DNA from 3 places in the Methylophilus sp. 'Pure River' genome. Region 1 is predicted to be linked to each of the others. Evidence: predicted binding sites of a transcription regulator. Region 1 holds the regulator's gene; each other region holds the start of a gene.
The links. Region 1 encodes sigma-54, which starts transcription at its own class of promoters, with help from an activator protein. Its sites were predicted from a motif close to TGGCACNNTTCCTGCT; they were not measured.
Positions count from the first base shown of each region.

Region 2: the regulator sigma-54 is predicted to act here: its motif matches at 1,970-1,985, upstream of ACIDE9_RS05875 (pilin).
Region 3: the regulator sigma-54 is predicted to act here: its motif matches at 3,184-3,199, upstream of ACIDE9_RS10130 (class II aldolase/adducin family protein).

Region 1 is NZ_JBKOUE010000009.1:80,141-87,096, forward strand. It holds gene ACIDE9_RS11700 (KpsF/GutQ family sugar-phosphate isomerase) at 1-312, shown strand, start outside; gene lptC (LPS export ABC transporter periplasmic protein LptC) at 339-971, shown strand; gene lptA (lipopolysaccharide transport periplasmic protein LptA) at 987-1,643, shown strand; gene lptB (LPS export ABC transporter ATP-binding protein) at 1,655-2,401, shown strand; gene ACIDE9_RS11720 (RNA polymerase factor sigma-54) at 2,408-3,955, shown strand; gene tyrS (tyrosine--tRNA ligase) at 3,999-5,237, opposite strand; gene ACIDE9_RS11730 (anhydro-N-acetylmuramic acid kinase) at 5,358-6,485, shown strand; gene gltA (citrate synthase) at 6,653-6,956, shown strand, end outside.
Region 2 is NZ_JBKOUE010000004.1:95,821-102,776, reverse strand. It holds gene ACIDE9_RS05885 (beta-propeller fold lactonase family protein) at 1-907, shown strand, start outside; gene ACIDE9_RS05880 (SRPBCC family protein) at 1,067-1,612, shown strand; gene ACIDE9_RS05875 (pilin) at 2,066-2,416, shown strand; gene ACIDE9_RS05870 (alpha/beta hydrolase) at 2,773-3,426, shown strand; gene xseB (exodeoxyribonuclease VII small subunit) at 3,510-3,755, shown strand; gene ACIDE9_RS05860 (polyprenyl synthetase family protein) at 3,783-4,673, shown strand; gene dxs (1-deoxy-D-xylulose-5-phosphate synthase) at 4,676-6,520, shown strand; gene folE2 (GTP cyclohydrolase FolE2) at 6,570-6,956, shown strand, end outside.
Region 3 is NZ_JBKOUE010000007.1:139,986-146,941, forward strand. It holds gene ACIDE9_RS10115 (microcin C ABC transporter permease YejB) at 1-250, opposite strand, end outside; gene ACIDE9_RS10120 (cytochrome b) at 490-1,032, opposite strand; gene ACIDE9_RS10125 (LLM class flavin-dependent oxidoreductase) at 1,041-2,369, opposite strand; gene ACIDE9_RS10130 (class II aldolase/adducin family protein) at 2,437-3,141, opposite strand; gene ACIDE9_RS10135 (TonB-dependent receptor) at 3,685-6,111, shown strand; gene ACIDE9_RS10140 (ABC transporter ATP-binding protein) at 6,194-6,956, shown strand, end outside.

The DNA of each region.
Region 1 (6,956 bases):
GAGGCCATTGCGCAGATTTCGAGCAAAGGCATGGGATTTACAGCGATTGTGGATAGCGCGCAACACCCGATCGGCGTATTCACCGACGGCGATTTACGCCGCCTGTTTATGCAAGGTGCCACCGATACGCAACAATCGATCAAAACCGTGATGAATACGCAGCCACGTTTGCTAGGCATGCAACAAATGGCGGTTGAAGCAGTCAACCTGATGGAGCAATATAAAATTAACGGGTTTATGGCAGTGAACGAGCAACAGCAGTTAGTGGGCGCATTTAATATGCATGATTTACTCAAGGCAAAAATCGTTTAGGTTGATTGGCGCTCTGGAACTCCCACATGCTTAAACACCCCATCTTATTGCCGATTGCGCTCATGCTGTTTTTAGCGCTGCTGACGTTCTGGATTAACCAGACCGTGCAGGAGCAGGCACTGAGCCTGAGCCGCTTAAGCCGCCACGATCCGGACTACATGCTTTATAACTTTGTCAGCACGCGTACCGACGCCACTGGCAATACCAAATACGTGTTAGCCGCCGCAGAGATGCGCCACTTTCCGGATAACGACTACACTGAGTTACAACGCCCGCGCTTCACCCAGTTTGGGCAGGATAAACCTTACACCCAAATTCATGGCCAGCATGGCAAAGTCTCGGCCAATGGTAAACTGGTCGAGTTTAGCAAGCAGGTCAAAGTGGTTCGCCAGGGCACACTGGCCAAACCTGAAATGCAGTTGCAGACCGAGCATTTAACACTGGAGCCGGATACAGACCTGGCATATACCGATTTACCGGTCACCATCCGCCAGCTACCGGCGACCGTGATTACAGGCACCGGCATGCGCTTTGATAACAAAGCTGGCACCATGCAATTATTTAACCGGGTACATGTACATTATGTACGCCCACCCGTCGTCGCCAAAACTGCAAGCCCGGCAGCGAAGGCGAAAAAAGGCAATCACAAGGGTCGTTGATTCTGGAGAAATGAGTTGAACACGCACAAGCCATTATTTTATGCCACCTGCTTGACCTTATGGGCACTGCTGCAGTGGTCAACCAGCGTGCTGGCTGAAGAGTCAGACCGTGACCAGCCAATTGAGCTGGAAGCGGACACCGTGACGGTGAATGATGCCAAAAAAATCAGCATTTACACGGGCAATGTGATCCTCAACCAGGGCACCCTGCAAATCAAGGCCGACAAAATGATTGTGCGTGAAGACCAGGATGGTTTTCAGCACAGCACCTGTACCGGCAACCCGACCACATTCAAGCAAAAACGCACTGGCAAAGATGAATGGATGCAAGGCAGTGGACAGCGTATTGAATACAACGCACGCATGGACAAGGTACAGCTATATACCAACGCCTGGGTCAAACGTGGTGAAGACGTCGTCACCGGCGACTACATCAGTTATGACGCCAATGCAGAGTACGCCGAAGTGATTGGTGGCACCAAAGCCAACCCAAACGGCACTGCTGGCAGCCGCGTCAAAGCAACCATTCAGCCCAAAAACAAAACCACGCCGCCTGTGATTGATAACAAGCCAACCTCGCAACAAGGGCTGCGCATGAACCGCTCACTGCAAATCAAAGTGGAACCGGCACCTGCCGACGCCAATAATGAGCCCGCGAAAGTGCAACCTTAAAGAACGGCCTTATGCAGACAACAGCTTCACCAGATCATAACCATTTACGTGTCAGCCACCTGAAAAAGGCTTACCAGGGCCGCACCGTGGTCAAAAACACCACGCTAGAGCTACACAGCGGCGAAGTGATTGGTCTGCTCGGCCCCAATGGCGCGGGTAAAACCACCAGTTTTTATATGATTGTTGGCCTGGTCGCACTGGACGATGGCAGCATTACACTCAATGGCGCAGATGTGAGCCATTCCCCCATGCACGAGCGCGCGCGCATGGGACTGGCTTACCTGCCACAAGAAGCGTCCATTTTTCGCAAAATGACAGTGACCGATAATATTTTATCGATTCTGGAAACCCGCCCTTATACAGAAGAAGAACGCGAAGCGCGGCTGGAGTCCTTACTGGATCAACTACATATCCAGCATATCCGCCATAGCCAGGCCGTGAGCCTGTCGGGCGGTGAGCGCCGCCGAGTAGAGATTGCGCGCTGCCTGGCCACCGATCCGAAGTTCATCCTGCTGGATGAGCCGTTTGCCGGGATTGACCCAATTGCGGTGATTGAGATCCAGAAAATTATCCGCTACTTGAGCAGCCAGAATATCGGCATTTTGATTACAGACCACAACGTGCGTGAAACCCTGGACATTTGTGACCGGGCATATATCGTCAATGAAGGCGCAGTGTTTGCCGCTGGCACGCCAGACGAGATCATTCAGAACGAAGGCGTACGTGAAGTCTATCTGGGCAAGAATTTTAGGCTGTAACCAGTTATGAAGCAAAACCTGCAATTACGCATCTCACAAAACCTGGCGCTCACACCGCAGTTGCAGCAGTCTATCCGGCTGTTGCAGTTGTCGACGCTGGAGTTAAGCCAGGAGCTGGAAACCATCCTGCAGGAAAACCCGCTGCTGGAAATGGCCGATGGTGAAGAGGGCGAATTTGAAGATAACGCCCCCACCGCAACCGGGGCAGCAGAATCTGAGCTACCCGATGCAAGTTCGTTTGATGTCGCGACGCAAACAGAAATTACCGCGCCAGCAGAGACCTTGCGCGAAGAGTTGCACGAGGAGCTCGGTGGCAACGAAGGCGAGCAGGCCAATCTGAGTGAAGAGTTTTCACCGCCCGAGTTTGAGGACGACTATGAAGAGTTTGGCAGCACCAGCAACTGGGATGAAGCAGGCCGCAACAACCTCGATGATGAAGATAGCGACTTCTCCCGCCAGGATGCTAGCAACATCAGCCTGCGCGAACACCTGATCAACCAGATGCAACTGGCACACCTGTCTAAGCGGGACATGGATCTGGTGAAGTTCTTGCTCGACAGCATTAACGATGATGGTTATTTAGAGCAGGATTTACAGGAGATTGTCGACCTGTTGCCGCCAGAATTGGAAATCGAGTTACTGGAGCTGGAAACGGCACTGAAATTGATCCAGAACTTGGATCCGATTGGTGTCGGTGCACGCGACCTGCGTGAATGCATCCTGCTACAGCTGCAGGTACTGCCGCCTGAAACGCCTTATCTGCGCATTGCAATGGCGATTGCCAAAGACCACCTGGCATTGCTGGCCAACAAAGACTTTGTCAAACTGCGCAAGGTACTCACTTGCGACGAAGCTGCGCTCAAAGGTGCGCAGCAACTGATTCGCCAGCAAAACCCGAAACCCGGTAACGAGTTTGCCAGCTTTAGCCATGACCACTTTATTCAGCACGATGTGGTGGTCAAAAAAATCAAAGGCATCTGGATGGCCTCGCTCAATGACGGCGTGATTCCCAAGCTGCGCATCAACCAGCTCTATGCGGATATTCTCAAGCGCAACCGTGAAAGCTCTGGCCAATACCTGCAAAGCCAGATGCAGGAAGCGAAATGGATGATTAAGAATATCCAGCAGCGCTTTTCGACCATCCTGCGCGTCTCACAGGCGATTGTAGACAGGCAACGCAACTTCTTTGAGCATGGCGAAATTGCCATGCGCCCTTTGGTATTGCGCGAAATCGCCGAAGAGCTGGACTTGCACGAAAGTACGGTTTCACGGGTCACCACGCATAAGTACATGCTTACACCGCGCGGTGTGTTTGAGTTGAAATACTTCTTCGGTAGCTCGGTAGCGACCGATGCAGGCGGCTCTTGCTCAGCCACTGCGATTCGCGCCCTGATCAAGCAAATGGTGGCCGAAGAGAATCCGAAAAAACCACTGTCGGATAACCAGATTACGGACACTCTGGCGCAGCAAGGCATTGTCGTTGCACGCCGCACCATCGCCAAATACCGCGAATCACTGAATATTCCACCAGCCAATTTACGCAAATCGCTATAAAACAAAAAGGCCGCAATTGCGGCCTTTTTGTTTAACAGGCTTTTTATTTAATGGTGATTTTGGCAAACTTGCGTTTACCCACTTGTGCCACCACAGTCACGCCTTTAGCCAGCGGCAAGTTCTTGTCGTCGACCTTCACACTATCCAGTTTCACCCCACCTTGCTGCACGGCACGCATGGCTTCACTGGTGCTTTCCACCAAGCCCGCCTGCTTCAGTAACTGGCTGATGCCTATGCTGTCGCCATCAATCACCACTTCCACCTCAGGCACATCATCAGGAATACCGCCTTTGGCACGTGTCTGGAAGTCCTGCAGGGCTTTTTCAGCCGCGGCCTGGCCGTGAAAGCGGGCGACGATTTCTTGTGCAAATCCAACCTTGATATTGCGCGGATTGTCACCAGCAGCTACTTGCGCCTTCCACTCGGCAATCGTTTCCAGGGTAGCAAACGACAGCAGGTCAATGTAACGCCACATCAGGTCATCAGAAATAGACATTATCTTGGCAAAAATCGTCTCTGGCGCTTCGCTGATACCAATGTAATTACCCAAAGACTTGGACATCTTGTTGACGCCGTCCAGGCCTTCCAGCAGCGGCATCATCAGCACACACTGCTGTGACTGGCCAGCCTGCTTTTGCAACTCACGGCCCATGAGCAGGTTAAATTTCTGGTCTGTGCCACCCAGTTCCAAATCTGCCTGCAACGCGACAGAGTCATAGCCTTGCAACAATGGATACAAGAACTCATGAATCGCAATCGGCTGGTTGCCTTTGAAGCGTTTGGAGAAATCATCACGCTCCAGCATACGGGCCACCGTGTGGCTGGCTGCCAGCTTGATCATGCCCGCCGCCCCGAGGTCGCTTAACCATTTGGAGTTAAACACAATCTCGGTTTTGGCCGGATCCAGAATCTTGAATACCTGTTCGGAATAGGTATCGGCATTCGCCTTCACCTGCTCAACCGTTAACGGCGGACGCGTGGTACTTTTACCCGTCGGGTCACCGATCATGCCGGTAAAATCTCCGATCAGGAACAAAATCTGGTGCCCCAGATCCTGCAACTGGCGCAATTTGTTAATCAGCACGGTGTGACCCAAATGCAAGTCTGGTGCGGTCGGGTCAAACCCGGCTTTCACACGTAAAGGCTTGCCGGTTTTCAGCTTTTCAATCAGCTCCTGCTCAATTAATAACTCATCGGCACCGCGTTTGATAATCGCCAGGGCGTTTACAATGTCTGGACTCAGGGCTTCAGCCGCCGTTGAGGCTTGGTTTACGTCTGTCATAAAGATTCTTTTTTTGAGGCGCGCGTTGCGCACGCTTCGTCACGAAAGTAAAACAGGTATTTTAACGTAATCCCAGGCATTTCTGTAAGCAAGGCATGAGCAGTGTTACACTTATGCCTTATGAATTTTTCTGCCCCGCCCACTCAAACACGCCTGTTTATTGGCCTGATGTCTGGTACCAGTCTGGATGGGGTGGATGCAGTGCTGGTCGCACAACAAGACGGTCATCTGCAGCAACAAAGCCAGTTTTTTCTGCCTTATCCTGCGGATATCAGACAAATCCTGTTGGATCTGCACACCCCAGCCGTCAACGAATTACATACTGCCGCTATAGTGTCCAACCAGCTGGCCGACCTGTACGCAGCGGCAGTTCAAGGCTTATTGCAAACAGCAAATATCTCTGCCGCAGCTGTCACCGCCATTGGCTGCCATGGGCAAACCATACGCCACTGCCCAGACCTGGCCAACGGCCAGGCCTACACCTTGCAATTGGGCAACCATGCACGTCTGGCAGAACGCACAGGCATCACCGTGGTTGGCGATTTCCGCAGCCGCGATATTGCCGCTGGCGGACAAGGTGCGCCTTTGGTGCCCGCCTTTCACCAGGCCATCTTTGCGGCAGCTGATACCCATCGCGTGATCTTGAATATTGGCGGCATTGCCAACCTGAGTGATTTACCTATAAGTGGCAGCGTGACCGGGTTTGATTCCGGCCCCGGCAACTTGCTCATGGATGCCTGGACCCTGCAACACACCGGCCAGACGTATGATGCCGGAGGTGCCTGGGCAGTGCGCGGCAGCGTCAATCAAGCGTTGCTGGACGCATTGCTCGCTGAGCCGTATTTTGCGCTCCCCATCCCTAAAAGTACCGGGCGCGACCTGTTTAACCAAACCTGGCTCAACGCACACCTGCAAACCCATGCGGATACACCTCAGAATGTCGCCCGCACGCTGCTGGAATTGACCGCTGTGACGATTGCTCAGGCTTTAAAGCAACATTGCAGCGGTGCCACCGAGATTTATGCCTGTGGCGGCGGTGCACATAATCTTGCCCTAATAGACCGGCTGCAAACGCTATGCGGACTACCGGTACAACGCACCGACGTACTCGGCATTGGGGTCGACTGGGTGGAAGCCGTTGCCTTTGCCTGGCTGGCGCAACGCTGCCTGGATCATCAACCCGGCAACCTGCCTGCCGTCACCGGCGCAGCAGGGCCACGAGTGTTAGGTGCGATTTACCCAAATTAAACCAAAGACACCCTAAAGCAGTGCGAATGCACTCAACGTTTGATTTAAACTGGTGCAGGATTGAAGACGATTTTTTAACTTTTCCATGCTCATTTCTGCACAAGCACCCATATTCAAAAACGATTGCGTATAATTTAGACAACCTAGACTTAAAGACAGAGTACGTTATGGCTACCAAAGCGACCATTACATTTGACAACGACAGTGCTGCAATTGAATTACCCGTCTTAAAAGGCTCTTTGGGCACAGATGTGATCGACATCCGCAGCCTGGGCAAACACGGCTACTTCACCTTTGACCCCGGCTTTATGTCTACCGCCTCGTGTAACTCGGGCATCACTTTTATCGATGGTGAACAAGGCCTGCTGTATTACCGCGGCTACCCGATCGAGCAACTGGCAGAAAACTGTGACTTCCTCGAAGTCTCATATCTGCTGCTCAATGGCGAATTGCCAGACCTGCAACAGCGTG
Region 2 (6,956 bases), on a different contig from region 1:
CCCCCAATCATATGCTGGCAGCCTGGCTTACATCACCAACCAGGGCAATGACACGGTCTCCGTTCTGGATACGCAAAAAAAACAGGTCACACACACGATTGAGGTCGGCAAAGCACCCGTAGGTGTCGCCATTGCCACCAAACAACAGCGCGTCTATATCAGCAATGCCAATAGCCAGACGGTTTCAGTCATCAACAGCGCAACCCAGCAAAAAGTGTATGACATCCCCGTACACGTGCAAGCCGTCGGCATCGCCCTCAGTCGCGACGAAAACACCTTATATGTAGCCGATTGGGGTGGCGAGCAAGTGATTGCGATAGACACCGCACACCCTGACAAACAAAAAGCCTTCAAGGCAGGCAAAACGCCCTCGGGGCTGCTGGTGAGTGCAGATGACAAAAAACTGTTTATTGCCAATCGCGATAGCAATGATGTCACCGTGGTAGACACCAAGACACTCAAAACCATCGCGCAAATTCCAGTTGGGCTACACCCCTTTGCACTGACACTCAGCCCGGACGCGCGCACCTTATTCGTCGTGAATGTTGTCAGCAACACACTCACTGTGTTAAACGTAGATACTTATCAGTCCAGCACAGTCAAAACCGGGCAACATCCTTATGGTGTGGCCATCAGCCCCGATAGCCGCTGGGCTTACGTCAGCAACAATCATGCAGAAAGCGTTTCAGTGATTGACCTGAGCAATGGCAAAACCGTGAAAACGATCGCTGTAGGCGAGTTTCCGGAAGGCATTGAGTATGACAAAACAACCAATCAAGTCGTCGTCGCCAACTGGGGCTCGGACAACGTTTCGCTGATTGATGCACACACCAACACCGTCACGCACACCATTGCCAGCCCCAAACTGTGCCGGTCATTTGGGCAATTTATACTTCAGGCTAAATAAAATTTGTTTTTTTCACAGGATGCCCCATGAATTAGTCGCAAAGAAGCCTTTTTTTAGGTAAAGTCTCGGGTTGTTTTTAAAACTCCAAGACCGCCTACTTTTATCAAGTACCGCTTATCTTTTTAGTTTTGAAAGTCTGTAAATATCAGGAGAAATGTAATGAAAAAAATTCTAGGCATTATTGCTGTTTCTTTATTGCCGTTGATCCCTCTGACTGCTGGCGCACACGGTGCGGCTGCGTTACGTTTTGAGAAAACCGTCACCATCAAGGCAGCACCGGCAAAAGTCTGGGCATTGCTCAAAGACTTTGGCAATGTACAAGCTTGGCACGCAGGCGTTGAATCGACTACTGTAGAGCAGAAAAAAGATGAAAACGGTGATGACGCAACTTACCGCACCGTTAAACTGAAAAACGGCGGCGTCATGTATGAAAAACTGCGCTCTGCCGATGACGCAGGCATGCGCTTGAAATATGAATACGTGATTGAAAAAAGCACCTTGCAAGTGTCTAACTTTTACCCAAGCATCACTGTGACCGGCAGCGGCAACGAAGCAGTGGTAACGGTTAAAGGCAGCTACACCCGTGCTGACTCCTCAAACATCCCAAAACCTGAACAAAATGACGACGCTGCCACCAAAGCAGTCAACGACTATTTTGACGCTGGTCTGGAAAGCCTGAAAAAGGTTGCCGAATCGGGAAAGTAATTAGCCAGGGTTCTGGTAAGCGCACGCAAGGCAACAGTAAACCCTGGTGGAAGTTCTGGTAAGTCTTACGTTGTAAACAACAGTTTTTTGCAAATGCAGTGCTTGGTCAAAAGCTAAACACTGACACCAAATAAAGGGATTGTGTACCACACAATCCCTTTTTTGCATCTGAAGCACTCGCTCTGCCCCTGACCAAAAACATCACTTGCATTGCCAAAGATTGGCGATCGCTGTCACTTTACGTCATCTTTCATTTTGCCAACCTAACCAAAAATTCTCGAATTCAATTCGAAGAAATAAAGCATAAAAACCCTTTAATTCATATTTTTCAACAAGTTATGGAATACAACAAAGAGCTGGCACACCTGTTGCTTTAGGGTTTAGCGAACACTGTTGGAAAAGCAGTGAATGAAACAGTAGATGTTCACTTTAAACTTGACTCAAAAGGAAAACATGATGAAAAAACACGTACAACAAGGTTTTACCCTGATTGAATTGATGATCGTTGTTGCCATTATTGGTATTTTGGCTTCTGTAGCGATTCCGGCTTATCAAGATTACACACGCGAAGCGGCAGACTCGGCATGTTTGGCCGAAGCCAGTGCATATGCAAAAAGTTCGCTGGCTGCCCTCACTGTCGGTCGCCAAGTAAACGATCACAGACCATCAGCATGCAATGCGATTACGACGCCAACAGCTGCAACCACAACATTTAACCCTGTTCCAGCTAGAAATGCTGGTACAGGCAGAGTAATTACATGTGATATGTCTCAAGGTGCAACATGCACCAGAGCTGCGTCTTAACCAATCTAAAGAAATAAACGAAAGCCCGCAAATCGGTGCTTTCGTTTATTCAGGCTCAGCAAGAATCGAGCATAAGCTCAAAATATACCTTCAAAACAGTTCGCGCTTATTCTGGCTTATTTAAGCTAGCAGTTCTTGCGCGTTAATTACTAATCGCTGAGCAAAGTTGAACTTAAACTCTCAGCGTTTGCCAGCCCCCCCCAATATCGACATCACCATCTATACTGTACTCCTGTAATGTTAGTGAGTAGAGGCTTAAGTAACGTTATAAAAACTTGCAGGTATAGCTAAGTTAATTCTTAAATATTAATTAAAATAAGCACTTTATTATTCAATTGAAAATTTAAGCCCAAGCCATGTTAAGTAACGTTGTTATTAATTCAGAAAGCCATAACAAGGCATGCATCATCTGGCTACACGGTCTAGGCGCTGATGGCCATGACTTTGAGCCTGTGGTGCAAATGCTCAACCTGCAGCATATTAAATTTATCCTGCCACATGCGCCGTATCGCCCCGTTACATTGAATAACGGTTACGAGATGCGTGCCTGGTATGACATTTTTGGGTTGCAGTCAGAAAGCACTCAAGATGAAGTTGGCATCAACAATATGCAGGTAACAATAAATGCCATGATTGAAGCAGAGATTGCACGGGGCATTCCGTCGCAACGTATTTTGTTGGCGGGCTTTTCACAGGGTGGCGCAATGGCCTTGCACACAGCAACGCGCTTTGATCAACCCTTGGCTGGCGTATTGGCGCTCTCCACTTACTTGCCTTTGACGAATCAGCTCACAGAAAAACAGCATCCTGCCAATCAGCAATTACCGATCTGGATGGCACATGGACGTCAAGACAGTGTCATTACCCTGGCGACCGCGCAATCGTCGCGACAAACACTAGAAGCAGCAGGTTACGCAGTGGAGTGGCACGAATACGATATGCCGCACAGTGTGTGTGAAGCCGAAATTGACGATATCCGCCAGTTCCTGCTGCGTGCTTTACCCGTCTGAGCCATCCTTCGCACACATGAGAATAATCCCGCAAGCAGGGGGAGTTTTGTTAAAATAGCTGGCGTTTTCACAGGCTAATTTTCATGAGTGCTTCCAAAAAGTCACCGACCACGGTGAATGACCAACAAACCTTTGCTGAGCGACTGGCAGCGCTGGAGTCCATCGTTAAAAACATGGAGTCAGGTGAACTGCCACTGGAGGCCGCATTAACGGCTTACACCGAAGGCATGCAACTGTTGCAGGTTTGCCAGGAATCACTGCAACAAGCCGAACAAACCGTGATGATCTTGAACCAGCAGCAACAGCTGACTCCTTTTGAGGCCAATTAACGCGCCTGCTTTCTTTTGTCTTTCGTCATGACTCAGCCTCCATTTGTTTTTGATCATTGGGCCAGCGCACATCAGCAACGCGTTGAAGAGGTATTGTCACGTACGCTGCCAACTGAGGGCACGTTGCCTGGCCGCCTGCATGAGGCCATGCGTTATGCAGTGCTGGGCGGCGGCAAGCGCGTGCGCGCATTGTTAAGTTATGCCGCAGCAGAACTGGCGGGTGCAAGCCCTGTCGCGGCGGATGCGTCAGCAGCGGCAGTGGAACTGATCCACGCTTTTTCACTGGTGCATGATGATATGCCGTGCATGGACGACGACGACCTGCGCCGAGGCAAACCAAGTTGCCATAAACAATATGACGATGCGACTGCCTTGCTAGTGGGCGATGCACTGCAAAGCCAGGCCTTTGAATGCCTGGCCAGCACCAGCGCACCGCAAGCGTTAAAACAAGTGCAGGTATTGGCAAAAGCGACGGGCTCACGCGGCATGTGTGGCGGCCAGAGCATAGACTTGCAAAGCACAGGCAAACTGCTGTCACGTGAGGCATTGGAAACCATGCACCAGTACAAAACAGGCGCCTTGATTGAAGCGGCAGCCTTACTGGGTGCCTATGCTGCGGATTACACGAAGCAGCCACTCATTACCACCTTAGAACAATATAGCCAGCATATGGGGCTGGCTTTCCAGGTGGTCGACGATATTTTGGACGCCACCGCAGATACACAAACCCTGGGCAAAACTGCTGGCAAAGATGCCTTGCAGGAGAAATCGACCTACGTCAGCCTGCTTGGTTTGGAAGAAGCGAAAGCACTGGTCAACAGCTTGCATGCGCAAACATTGCAGTTATTGGCGGACTTTGGCCCGCAGGCAGACCCGCTACGCGGCATTGCCAAATTTATTTGTGAGCGCCCATTTTAATCATGACTTCGCTGCTGTCCCGCATTGACTCCCCTACCGACCTCCGCACTCTGGAGCGCTCGCAGCTCAAAGTGCTGGCCGCAGAACTACGCGCATTCCTGATTCAAAGCGTATCGCAAACAGGCGGCCATCTGTCGTCTAACCTGGGGGTAGTAGAACTCACCATCGCGCTGCATTACATCTACAACACGCCGGACGACCGTTTGGTATGGGATGTCGGCCACCAAACCTACCCGCACAAAATCCTGACTGGCCGCCGCGAAGCCATGTCCGGCTTGCGCAAAGCCGGTGGCATTGCCGGCTTTCCCAAACGCGATGAGAGCGAATACGACACATTTGGCACTGGCCACTCCAGCACCTCGATTTCAGCCGCGTTAGGCATGGCGGTTGCCGCCAAAGCACAAGGCTCTGATCGCCGTAGCGTAGCCATTATTGGCGATGGCGCCATGACGGCGGGCATGGCATTTGAAGCCCTGAACAATGCGGGTGACATGGACACCAATATCCTGGTGATCCTCAATGATAACGACATGAGCATCTCCAACAATGTGGGCGCGCTCAACAATTACCTTGCCCGTTTAATGTCCGGCAAGCTTTATGACAGCGTGCGCCGCAGCGGCAAAAAAGTGCTGGATATCATGCCGCCGGTCAAAGAATTCGCACGGCGTGCCGAAGAACATGCCAAAGGCATGGTGACGCCAGGGACGCTATTTGAAGAATTCGGTTTTAACTATATTGGCCCGATTGACGGTCACGATATCGACACCCTGGTCGATACGCTGGGCAATATCCGCCAGTTGCAAGGCCCACAGTTTTTGCACGTTGTGACGCAAAAAGGCAAAGGCTACAGCCCGGCCGAAGACAACCCAAATAAATATCATGGCGTCAGCAAGTTTGACCCACAAAATGGCCATAGCCTGAGCCACAACGAGCGCCCGACTTATACGCAAATCTTTGGTGACTGGTTGGTCGATATGGCCGCCACAGATGACAAACTGGTCGGTATCACGCCCGCCATGTGCGATGGCTCCGGCCTTAACCGGTTTGCTGAGGCGTATCCGCAACGCTATTTTGACGTCGGCATTGCCGAGCAGCATGCACTCACCTTTGCTGCGGGCATGGCCTGTGATGGCCTGAAGCCTGTGGTGGCGATTTATTCGACCTTTTTGCAACGCGCGTATGACCAGTTGGTGCATGATATTGCCTTGCAAGATTTGGACGTTTTGCTGGCAATAGACCGTGCAGGCCTGGTCGGTGCCGATGGCCCAACACACGCCGGCAGCTTTGATTTAAGCTTTTTGCGCTGTATCCCTAACGTGGTGATTATGGCGCCTAGCGATGAAAACGAATGCCGCCAGATGCTAACCACCGGCTACCATTATCCTGGCACGGCTGCAGTACGTTATCCGCGTGGCAGCGGCATTGGCGCCAGTATTTCGCTAACACTAGAATCACTGCCTATCGGCAAAGCCCAGTTGGTGCGCCAGGGCAAGAAAATCGCCATCCTAGCCTTTGGCAGCATGTTGCAACCAGCGTTGCAAGCCGCAGAAACCTGTGATGCCACCGTAATCAATATGCGTTTTATCAAACCACTGGATGAAGCCATGGTGCTGGACATGGCGCGTACGCACGATTACCTGCTCACCGTGGAAGAAAATGCTGTCATGGGTGGCGCTGGTGCGGCGGTGATGGAGTGCTTGCAGGCACATCATCTGGTGAAACCCGTGCGCTGCCTGGGTTTGCCTGACCAGTTTATTGAGCACGGCAGCCACGAAACTATGCTGGCCGAATGTGGTCTAGACAAAAACGGAATCATCTCTGCTATTGAGAAATTAATTTCCGAGTAGTAAACTCAACTATTAATTAACAGGCGGGAAACCCCGCGATGGAACCCTGATGAATCAACCCGTGATCCCAACAACGATTGAAGATGTACAGAATACGCCGGACGTGCGTAGACTGGATATCAACAAAGTCGGTATCAAATCCATACGTCACCCAGTGATTGTCAAAGACAAAACGGGTGGCGAACAGCATACCGTTGCCATGTTTGATATGTATGTGCATTTGCCGCACAACTTCAAAGGCACGCACATGTCTCGTTTTGTCGAGATTTTAAACATGAACGAGCACGCGATTTCTATCGACTCATTCGAAACCATTTTGCGCCAGATGGTCGAGCGCCTGGAAGCAGAGTCCGGCTATGTGGAAATGCGCTTCCCTTACTTTATCAACAAGGCAGCGCCTGTTTCCGGCGTCAAAAGCCTGCTGGATTACGAAGTA
Region 3 (6,956 bases), on a different contig from region 1:
TATCAAACCCATACAAAGCAGTGAGTTGTTCAACCTGCTGCGTATCAATGCCCTGCCTGCCACTGTAACTCCAGCCACCTGTGCTGGCAGAACCATCAGCACCTGAGTGTGTGTCTTGTGCATTGATTTGCGCAATGGCACTATCGACCGGGCCACCGGGCACAAACTGGGTCACCAGAAAAGTGAGTGTCATCACCCCGATCAGGGTGGGGATCATCATCAGCAAACGTTTTAACAGGTAATGCCACATATTATTTTCTAAGAGATCAAGGTTGATGACTACATCAGATCGATGAGGTATTGCAGTTTCCGTACCAACTGTTGATTTCTTTCTCAGGCGACAACTAAATTAAACTTATTTATTTAAAATCAAAAGGTTAAAGACATCTAAAGATAAGAGCACAAGAGAAGTGGAACAGGACGTGTGATGCGCTGCCAACAGCTGCGGATGGCAGCTGTTGCAGGAAATACATTTAAAGAAACACTGAATCAGTGATTAGGCGTGGTAAACCAGATGCGGCGGATCAGGCCATCTTTTTGCACGAACTGGTGCCAGACAAACGCGGCCAGGTGCAGGCTCAACAATCCAGCCAGCACATAGGCCGTCACACCATGCCAGCCCATGATCTGGTGCGCCAGATCCTTATCGACTGGAAACAGTGGCTCCCAGTGAAATACAAACAGGTTAAAACCGTGATTGAATGCACTGGCAAGCAACCCTACGCCAGGCACAATCAGGATCAGCGCATAAATAACAATATGGGCGTAATGCGCCAATTGCACCTGCCAGCGGCTACCGGGCACATGCTCTGGCACAGCATGCGTGAGCCGCCAGTAAATCCTGAACAGCACCAGCGCAAACACAATGAGCCCGAATGATTTGTGATAGTTGTAAATCAGTTTGCGTAACGGGGTTTTAGGCAGCTCTGGCATAAAAAAGCCAACCACGAGCAGGCCGATAATCAATACGGCAACTAGCCAATGCAACACAATGGCAGTGTTGTTATATCGTTTGGGAACGAGTGTATGCATATAACCCCTTATTTTGTATGCGGATTGTGTGGCCGGTTCAAGCTCAGGTTTTCGCGATAGGTTTTGCCTTCATACTCCTTGCGGAAGATGCCACGGCGTTGCAACTCTGGCACCACCAGACGCGTAAAATCTTCCAGGCCTTTGATTGAATATGGCGGCACCACATTAAAGCCATCGGCCCCTTTTTCGACAAACCATTGCTCTATGGTGTCTGCCACGGTTTTAACCGAGCCGATGGCTTGCAAATGGCCACGCGCCACGCGGAATTTCAGCACCAGTTGACGAATCGTCAGGTTCTCACGCCTGGCTAATTCGAGTTGCTGCTGGAAACGGCCACGGCCATTTTCACCTGGGTCATAAGGTAAATCTGGCAATGGGCCATCGAGTGGATATTGAGATAAATCCTGGCCGCCGAATTCGAGGTCAGAGAAATCAACCAGTGCCTGCAACTCACCATATTTGTCTTGCGCCTCCTGGTCAGTTTCAGCGACGACAACATTCAGGCCAGGCGTAATTTTGAGCTGGTCTTCAGCGCGGCCATATTTGGCCATGCGTGATTTCACGTCAGCATAATAGGCCTTGGCGACTTCCAAAGAGGTCGCAGAGCTATAGGTCATCTCCGCTTCGCGTGCTGCAAACTCACGGCCAGTGTCAGAATTACCTGCTTGCACAAATACCGGGTAGCCTTGAATCGGTCGTGGGAAATCCAGCAGGCCTTCTGACTTGAAATACTGGCCGTTAAAATTGACCGGATGGCCCGAAGCCGGATCATAAAATTGCCCGCTCTGGCGGTTAGGGTGGTCAAAGGCATCGTCGTCCCAGCTATCCCACAAGGCCTTGGTTAACTGGATAAACTCACTGGCGCGCGCATAGCGCTCCTCATGGGTAATCGGTGCTTCTATGCCAAAGTTTTTGGCCGTGACCGGGTTCAATGACGATACCACGTTCCAGCCCGCACGGCCACCGCTCAGGTGATCAAGCGAAGTAAACTGGCGCGCGACATTGTAGGGGTCAGAGAAGTTAGTATTCACTGTCGCAACCAACCCGATATTTTTGGTGTGTGCGGCAATCGCGGATAACAAGGTGAATGGCTCGAAGTGAAAGTTGTTCGGGTTTTTGACTGCCTGTTTGTCTATCAAGCCCGAGCGACCAATAAAGTCAGCCACAAAAAAAGTATCAAACTTGGCGGCCTCGGCGATCTGGGCTGCGCGTATCCACCACTGCAAATCCGGACGGCCATTCTCGGTCCAGGTCGGGTGCAACCAGCCTGCCGGATGGTGCCCATAACGCAGTAAAAATACATTTAAAACCAGTTGTCTGTTTTTGGGTTGACTCACGATTGTGCGCTTTCAATAAAAAGTCGGGCGCAAGCTGACCTTGCTCCCGACTCACAGGTGAATGAAGTTAAGCTGCTTTTTGCTTGAGCAGATCGGCAATAAAACGACCTGAATATTGCTTGGCTTTCTCTACCAGGCCGGTGCGCTTCCACTGCACCTCAAGTGCGCCTGGGGTGTACTCTTTGGCACCACCAATTTGCTCGGCCAGTGACTGGAAGCGTGCAGCTTCTTCAATCAGCAGAACCAATTGCGAAGTACCGATAATGCCTTTGCCCCAGATATTGGCGCCGCCGTTGGATTCCAGCAAAGCAGGGGGGGGTGCCAGCTCAGGATGTTGATCCAGGCGCTCGGAAATAATCGACAACACGCTGCGTGTGCGGTCGAGGTGGTTAGGAATCTCACGTGCCAGCAAATAACGTTGCGCGGCGACATACAAAATCGGGAAGTTGATTTGTGCCAGTGACCATGCGGCCAGGTAAGGCGTGTGTGCGTGAATCACAGTGTCGGCATCAATGCGCGACTCGTGCAGGATATGATCTTTCTTTTCAGAGAACGTATCAATGCTCACGACCGGATCACGCGAACGCTCCCATGGCCATGGAAAGCGGATATTCAGCAACTTATCCTGGCCAGGAATTTTGTGCGTGATATGGTAAGTCCAGGTCGCCGACAAGGTACCGGTTTCTTTCAGAAAGTTGAACGAATGCAAAGCGTCAGCCTTGGCCTGTTCTACATATTTAATTAAATCTGCTTCTGTGACGATGTCGCTCATGGTTTAGTCTCCTGTTTTAGATGGTTTTGCCGACTATCCCGCTGCAAACAACATGCCAACGCAGGTATCGCGCTATCGAACCAGGGCAGCGATGCTGTAGGTCATTGATTTTTAATCATTAGATGATCACCTTAGCTGCCAGATCTAAAAACTTTCACCACGCCACAATCAACATCATTCTGTTTGCCAGGCAACAGAATGGCCATATTTTGTTGCTGATACAACAAATCCGCCAGTCACCTCACAACACGATGTAATGACATATTTCACCACCGTTTATCGCCGCGAAAAAACACCTCTGGCGACATAAGAAAACAGAGCACTGACAGGCACGAGAAGTGTTCCATCAGCAACATTCGCGACCACAATTGTTTGACTGGATTGTTGCTAACAAAACAATTGCCACGTTTGTCCACCATGCATAAAAAAACAATTTTCCTTTAAAAATCATGAGACTAACAACCACAAGCATGACTGGCATGATTCATGCCATTGAGGTTACAACACTTGTTTAAGTGCACTATCTCAACTCAAGGGAACATTATGAAAAGAATTAAAGACACCATCGGCGGACAACAGCCGAGCAATGTATGGAAACAAAGAACTGTCAAAGCCGCTGTATTAAGTGCTTTTGCCGGCTCGTTAGCATTGAATCCAGCCTGGGCGGCAGAAGAAGAAAAAGTAGTGGAAAGCCAAGAAGCCCAAACGTCAGAAACTGCCGAGAACAAAAAGCCTGAAGAAACCCAGGCACAAGAGTCCTCCTTGGGTAGCGTCACAGTGACAGCCAACAGACGTAAAGAAAACGCACAAAAAATCGCTACGCCGATCACCGTGCTTAAAGGCAAAGACCTGCTGGACCAGGGCGTAGGCCGCTCTGCACAAGAGGTCTTTAACTATGTACCTAACGCCACTGCTGTTGGCCAGCAACATGGCCGTCCACGCTGGTGGATCCGCGGTATTGGTGCAGGCCAGCAACAGCTCGATCTTGCCAGCCCGATTGGTTTTTACCAGGACGAAGTATATATCAGCAATGCCTCTGCGACTGGCTTCCCGCTGTTTGACCTGGAGCGCGTAGAGGTACTGCGCGGCCCGCAAGGCACCAAATACGGCAAGAATACGACAGGCGGTGCAGTGAATATCATCTCGCAAAAACCTTCATTGAAAGAAGGCAAAAACGACGACTATATCAAGGCCGATTACGGTACATTTAACGATAAAGTACTGCAAGGTGGTTTTAATGTGCCGTTGATTGAAGACCGTTTGGGCGCACGTATTTCGGTCTACCAGGAAGATATTGATGGCCGTTTTAATAATATTTTTAACGGCACCAAAGATGGTGGCCTGCAAGACGGTGCGATTCGCGGCCAATTATTGGGCAAGATTTCTGACGATGCCGAAGCCTTGTTGAATGTGCATTACCGCAAATACAAAACGGATGGCACCATTCTCAACACCAACAGTTATGCCGCGAATGGCGTATTACGTGGTGGCTATGCACCAAGCACCGGTTATAACGATGTCAGCACTAACGCAGACAACTGGAGCAACACCTCACAAACGGGTGCCAGCCTGAACTTCAAATGGAATGTAGGCAAATTGGCACTCACCTCCATTACCGGGTTTGAAGGCTATAAAAACGAATCCTTAAGCGATAACGACAACACACCGCTGGAGCTTTCCCGCCAACATGTGGACAGTGAAACACGCCAGGTATCGCAAGAGTTCCGCATCACCTCACCACGCGAAGACCAATGGAACTGGCTGGCTGGCGTACATCTGTTTAGAGAAAATATTGATAGCGCGACACAAACCGGTAAACTGCCAGCCGCTCAGGTTGCAAACGCCAGTACGGCAGGCTCAGGTGCCAGCGTTACCTACAATGACAGCGTTCTCAAGCATGAAACGACCAGCTTTTCATTGTTTGGTAACACCACATACAACTGGACAGAAGATTTCGCCACATCTGCCGGCTTAAGCTGGAGTCGCGAGCGTAAAGAATATGATTTAAATCGTAGAGGCTCGACTGGCGTTGGTTCATACAGTAGCCTCGGCCGCTGGTGGGAATCATATACGGGGGCATTCTCTCCAGCAGGGACACTCACCTCCGGCACCTTCAGTGTCAGCGACTCAGCCACCTGGGATCGCTGGAGTTACGACTTTACACCGGAACTCAAGCTGAGCCCGACAGACCGCGTATTCTTTAAGTATGCGCACGGCATCAAGTCTGGTGGTTTTAACACGGCAGCAACCAATCTGGCGGCGGTGAATCAGGTCAAACCAGAACAACTGGACTCTTACGAGTTAGGTTATAAATCCGAATGGCTGGCAGGCCGCCTGAATTTCAATGCCACTGCGTTCTACTACGACTATCAAGATGTTCAGGTGAACGTAGTAGGCTTTAACGCATTAGCGGGCGCAACCGTCTCTTACTTGCAAAATGTGAACAAGGCCAAGACATACGGTTTGGAACTGGAATTACAAGCACTGCCAACCAACGACTGGTTTATTAATGGCAGCGTCGGCCTATTAAGCACAAAATATGAAGATGCCGAAATTCTCAATAATGGTGGCAACTTTAATGGCAACCGCCTGGTACGTGCACCTAACGTCACCGCCAACCTGCTAACGACCTACACCTTCCATGTCGACAACGGTGCAAAAGTGGTGGTCGGTGGCGATGCACGCTTCCTGTCCAAACAATACTACTTTGTGACACCACAGGGCGTGGACTCCAATGGCGTCTATCGTTCTGCGCTGGAACAAGGGGCTTTCACCATTGTGAATGCACGTATTTCATATGTGACACCGGGTAACAAATATACGGTGACCGCCTATGCCAACAACCTGTTCGACAAGCACTATCTGCAACACTCTACCCCTTCATATAGTGCGGCACAGGGCGTTTTTGGCGACAACCTCTATCAAGGTGCAGTGAGAACCGTTGGTGTTTCTTTCGCAGCCGCGTTTTAAACATTGGTAGCACCTTTGTCAGCGCCAGGGCACTTCGTGTGTTCTGGCGTTTTTTGATTGATATTCCACAAAGGAGGACTGCTTGAAGTCCTATATCGAGACACAGGAAAACGGTTTTCAGGCGCCATTGGCGCGTGCATCCTTTTTTCAATTCAAACAACCCTTGCTGCGCTGCCTGGCTTTGTACGCCTACATGCCGTGGCAATTCAGCTTCACCGCCCTGCTGTTTATCCTGGTCAATGCGGGCATGGCATGGCAACTCTGGCTGGTCGGCCAGATTGTGCAGTCCATCCATCTCGGCGAATTCGTCACGCGCAATGCCCAGGGCCTGCTGGACTTTTCCCATGCCCGTCACTGGCTGACGTTATTGATTGGTGTGGCGGTTGGCCGCGCGGTCTTGCAATATGTGGGCGGCGTGATGTCACTGATCATTGGCCAGGAGCTGCTATACATCCTGCGCGAACGCATTTTGCACCAAGTACAACGGTTAGACCTGGCCTATCACTGGCAACATGGCATTGGTGAAATCGTGACGCGCACCACACGCGATGCCGACAAAGTGCGTGATGCCCTGATTAACTTCTGGCGACAGGTATTCGAAGCTAGCATCTGGGTACTGATCTCTGTGACTGTCCTCAGTGTTTATCACCCATTGATCGGCCTGGGCACACTATTACTGGTGGTGGCTGGCATGTGGTTGTTCGTCAAGCACACCAACACCCTGGTGATTCTCGACCGCGAAGTCGGCAATGCCTACGACCAGGTCAATCAGGAGCTCAGTGAGGGCGTCAATGGCATCCGTGTGATTAAGGCGTTCGGGCTGGAATCTCCCCGTACCAAACACT